One region of the Pseudarthrobacter sp. R1 genome, then DNA from elsewhere that is predicted to be linked to it. Evidence: predicted binding sites of a transcription regulator. Region 1 holds the regulator's gene; the other holds the start of a gene.

Region 1 (2,455 bases):
GGGCGGCGGAGCCCGATTTGCTCCCGGCGGTGCCGGTGCAGGCAACGGCGGGTTCGAGGATATGTTCGGCGGGCTGTTCACGGGCAACACCGGACGCCACGCCGGCGGGTTCAACCCCTCCGCCGGCGGTATCCCGCCGGAGTTCGCCGACCTGTTCGGCAGCGGTTTTGGGCAGACGGGTTTCCAGCGGACACCGCAGAAGGGCGCTGACCGGACTGCCTCCACGAGTATTTCCTTCGCGGGTTCGATCCGCGGCACCACCATCGGACTGCGGGAACCCAGCGGCGAGGTTATCGACGTCCGCGTGCCCGCCGGCATCAAGGACGGCCAGAAAGTCCGCATCCGCGGCAAGGGCCAGCCCGGTGCCGCCGGCAACGGTGACCTGGTGGTGTCCGTTTCGGTCCAGCCGCACCCGTTCTACACGCGCGACGGCGACAACCTGCGTATCCATGTTCCCGTCACCTTCCCCGAGGCTGCCCTGGGCGCCGACATCGAAGTGCCCACCATCGAGGGCGAAAAGGTGCGGGTCCGCGTTCCTGCCGGTACGCCGTCGGGCCGTACCCTCCGGGTGAAGGGCAAAGGCGTGAAGACGTCCAAGGGGACCGGCGACCTGCTGGTGACCATCGACGTCGCCGTTCCCAAGAACCTGAACAAGGAAGCCGAAGCCGCGGTCAAGGCGTTTGCCGATGCCACGGCCGGAGCTGACGTCCGAGAAGGCCTGGCCGCCAAGGCCCGGCTTTAGCAGCGGGTGAGCCATGGACATCAACTCAGACCAGCCGATCTTTGTGATCTCGGTGGCGGCTGAACTGGCGGACATGCACCCCCAGACTCTTCGGCAATACGATCGGATGGGCATCGTCTCGCCCAGCCGCGCGCCCGGCAAGTCCCGCCGCTACTCGCAGCGTGACATCAACATGCTGCGCGAGGTGCAGCGGCTGTCGCAGGAAGGCGTCTCGCTCGAAGGCATCAAGCGGATCCTGGAACTCGAAAACCAGGTGGCTGCCTTGCAGCACCGTGTAGCGGAGCTGGCTGACGAACTGAGCCGGCGCCCGCAGCCTTTCGATTCCCGGATCTTTGCGGCGGGTGCAGCGGGCGACGTAGTGAGCCTGGCACGCGGCCAGCGCCCCCGTCCCCGCTCGCAGGCTGTGGTGCTCTGGCGGCCCCGCGCTATCGGACAGTAGCTCCCGCCGCCTGGTAAAGCCGCAGGTCAGGCGCGACTAACGACGGCCCGCTGGTTTATGTCCGGCCGGCGGGCCAACGTTACGCCGCCGCACGTTTCCCCCAAGTTAACTTTCCTTCCCCCGCTTTTCCCGCGTTCGTCAGCATTTTAGACAGACAACCAGGCATCTGGCGGCTCCGGGGAGCCGGGACGAAACGACAACGAAACCAACTGCCGCAGCTGCCGAAACAATCCGCTCCTACATTCATCGCAAGGGGTCACTTCCCAGGACCTCGGAGGCGAGCCGCTGCCCACGCAGCGGCGGAGTGAGAAGCAGGTACACATGAGGGTTTCGGTTAATAAACGCGCTTTCCTTCCCCTGGCGGCGGCAGCCATGGCCGCGGTCCTGGCGGGCTGCGGCAGCCAGATCGCAGATCCGGCATCGGCTGGCTCCACCGCCAGCAGCGGCACCTCCTGCGTGGACACGTCCGGCAGCAGCATCAAAGTAGGCTTCATTAACTCCCTGTCCGGCACCATGGCCATCAGCGAGAGCACGGTCTTCGACTCCCTGACCCTGGCCGCAGAGGAAATAAATGCTTCCGGCGGCGTGCTGGGCAAACAGTTGCAGGTGGTCAGCGAAGACGGCGCCAGCGAACCGACGAAGTTTGCCGAGCGGGCCGGAAAGCTGATCCAACAGGATTGCACTGCCGCAGTATTCGGCGGCTGGACGTCGTCAAGCCGCAAAGCCATGCTCCCCGTGTTCGAAGCCAATGACGCGCTGCTGTTCTACCCGGTGCAATATGAAGGCCTGGAGTCCTCGAAGAACATCTTCTACACCGGTGCCACTACCAACCAGCAGATCATTCCTGCCTTGGATTACCTGGCCGAGCAGGGAACCAAGTCCCTCTTCCTGGTTGGCAGCGATTACGTCTTCCCGAGGACGGCCAACAAGATCATCCAGGCCTACGCCGCCGCCAAGGGCATTGAAATCCTTGGCGAGGAGTACACCCCGCTCGGCTCCACGGAATTCTCCACCATCGTCAACAAAGTCCGGGACTCCAAAGCCGACGCGGTCTTCAACACCCTCAACGGCGACAGCAATGTGGCCTTTTTCCGCCAGTACAAGAGCGTTGGCCTGACAGCTGACACCATGCCCGTGGTTTCAGTTTCCATCGCCGAGGAGGAAGTTCCCGGCGTCGGCCTGGACAATGTGGAAGGGCAGTTGACCGCCTGGGATTACTACCAGACCCTCGACACCCCGGCCAACACGAAGTTCGTTGCCGCCTTCAAAGCGAA
Region 2 (2,455 bases), 100 kb from region 1:
TGGAAGGGGGCCGGATCTCAGAGGAAGGCCCCACCCGGGAGGTACTCGAGCGGCCCCGCAGCACCTTTGCGGCCGGGCTGGCGGGACTGAACCTGATTCCTGGAACCCTCACCCGTGACGGGCTCAGGACTTCGGACGGCCGGACCGTGGCCGGCCACGCGGAGGAACCGGGCCCGGCCGGCGAGGGTGACCTGGCAGCGGTGGCCGTGTTCCCGCCGTCGGCCGTTTCCGTGTTCCTGGACGATGCCCACGGCAGTCCCCGCAACTATTTCGAGGTGACCATCACGGACCTTGAGCCGCACGGCGACCTCATCCGGGTGCGGGCGGGAAGCCTGGCGGCGGACATCACTCCCGCCGCTTCGGCAGACCTGGGCCTGGTCCCCGGCCTGCCCGTGCATTTCGTCGTCAAAGCCACGGCCGTGGCAATCTACCCGGCCTGACCGGCCGCGCCTACATCCCCGGCAGGTCCAGGGATTCGTAAACCTGGATACTCGCGCCGGGCATCATGAGGTGCGGGTGGCCGTCCAGCAGCTCCTGGGCGCCGGCGAGGTCCTCGGCCTGGAGGATGCCGTAACCGGCCACGCCGGTGCTGCTGTCTGCCGTGCCGGTTGCCGTGATTTCCTTCCCGGCGCCCAACGGGTTCCCCATGTCCACGATCCCGTCACCTGCCCGCTCAGCCCATTCCATCCAGGCCTTCATGCCCTCCTGGGCTGCCTCCGGCGAGCTTTCGGCCATTTGGGCCTGGGCCGATTGCGCTGCGATGTAGAGAACAACAAACTTCTTCACTGCATGTCCCGTCTGCCGTGCGCCGGCGGCACAGTGCTCCCCGGTCACAAGGCGATCCTAGGGCGGATTGGCAGCCTTGGAAACGGGGCGGCCGGTCGAGTCCTCCGTCCTGCTTCGCTGCACTGCCTCCTTTCGCTGTGGGCAAACAGGAAATAAAAAGTACCCCCACCAAAGTTGAGCGTAGTAGACTCAACCCAAACAAAAGACCCTGAAAGGAGCTCTCTTTGGACGTCAAATTCACCACCAAGAGCCAGGAGGCTCTTTCGGCTGCAGCCATGAACGCCTCCACGGCCGGCAATCCGCAGGTGGAGCCGGCCCACCTGCTCAAGGCGCTGATGGACCAGCGTGAAGGCGTCGCCGTGGCGCTGCTCCGAGCCACCGGCGCGGACCCGGACGCCGTAAGCGTCCAGGCGAGCAGTGCCATCAAAGCGCTGCCGGCCACCTCCGGCGCTTCCAGCCAGCAGGCCCAGCTGTCCCGGCCTGCGCTTCAGGCCATCCAGAATGCCAAGGAGGAAGCCGACCGGCTGGGCGATACTTTTGTGTCCACCGAAGTGCTCCTGCTGGGGCTCTCGGCCGGAAGCGACGCGGCGGCCCGGTTGTTGCGCGACGCCGGCGCCTCCCACGAGGCCCTGCTTGCCGCCCTGCCCGGTGTCCGCGGCGACCGGAAAGTCACCAGCCCGGACCCGGAGAACACCTTCCAGTCCCTGGAAAAGTTCGGCACGGACCTCACCGCCATGGCCCGGTCGGGCAAGCTGGACCCGGTAATTGGCCGCGATACGGAGATCCGCCGGATCGTCCAGGTCCTGAGCCGCCGCACCAAGAACAACCCCGTGATCATTGGTGAGCCGGGCGTCGGCAAGACCGCCGTGGTGGAGGGCCTGGCCCAGCGCATCGTGGCAGGGGACGTGCCGGAAAGCCTGCGCGGCAAGACCTTAATCGCACTGGATCTTGCCTCGATGGTGGCCGGCGCCAAGTACCGCGGTGAGTTCGAGGAACGCCTCAAGGCTGTGCTGGAGGAGATCAAGAACTCCGAAGGCCAGATCGTCACCTTCATTGACGAAATCCACACGGTGGTGGGTGCGGGTGCCACCGGCGAGTCCTCCATGGACGCCGGGAACATGCTCAAGCCCATGCTGGCCCGCGGCGAGCTGCGGCTCATCGGCGCCACCACCCTGGATGAGTACCGCGAGAACATCGAGAAGGACCCTGCCCTGGAGCGCCGTTTCCAGCAGGTGTACGTGGGGGAGCCCAGTGTGGAGGACACCATCGGCATCCTCCGCGGCCTGAAGGAACGCTACGAGGCGCACCACAAGGTGGCTATTGCCGACTCTGCCTTGGTGGCTGCTGCGACGCTTTCAAACCGCTACATCTCTGGCCGCCAGCTGCCGGACAAGGCCATTGACCTCGTGGATGAGGCCGCGTCCCGGCTGCGCATGGAAATCGACTCCGCTCCGGAGGAGATTGACCAGCTCCGCCGCGCCGTGGACCGGCTCACCATGGAGGAGCTGGCCCTGGAAGGCGAGACTGACGCCGCGTCCGTGGAGCGCCTCGCCGCCCTCCGTGCGGACAAGGCTGACAGGGAAGAGGAACTCGCCGCCCTGAACGCCCGCTGGGAGGCTGAAAAGGCCGGCCTCAACCGGGTGGGTGACCTCAAGGCGAAACTGGACGA

Evidence for each region. The regulator HspR, encoded in region 1, represses chaperone genes until heat shock. The targets are predictions, from matches to a motif close to AAGTTGAGTCNNNNNGACTCAACTT.
Region 2: the regulator HspR is predicted to act here: its motif matches at 958-982, upstream of clpB (ATP-dependent chaperone ClpB).

The regions. Positions count from the first base shown of each region.
Region 1 is NZ_JAMKFI010000004.1:105,220-107,674, forward strand. It holds gene M8J71_RS03575 (DnaJ C-terminal domain-containing protein) at 1-742, shown strand, start outside; gene M8J71_RS03580 (heat shock protein transcriptional repressor HspR) at 756-1,181, shown strand; gene urtA (urea ABC transporter substrate-binding protein) at 1,503-2,455, shown strand, end outside.
Region 2 is NZ_JAMKFI010000004.1:208,233-210,687, forward strand. It holds gene M8J71_RS04025 (sulfate/molybdate ABC transporter ATP-binding protein) at 1-440, shown strand, start outside; gene M8J71_RS04030 (YciI family protein) at 451-834, opposite strand; gene clpB (ATP-dependent chaperone ClpB) at 1,011-2,455, shown strand, end outside.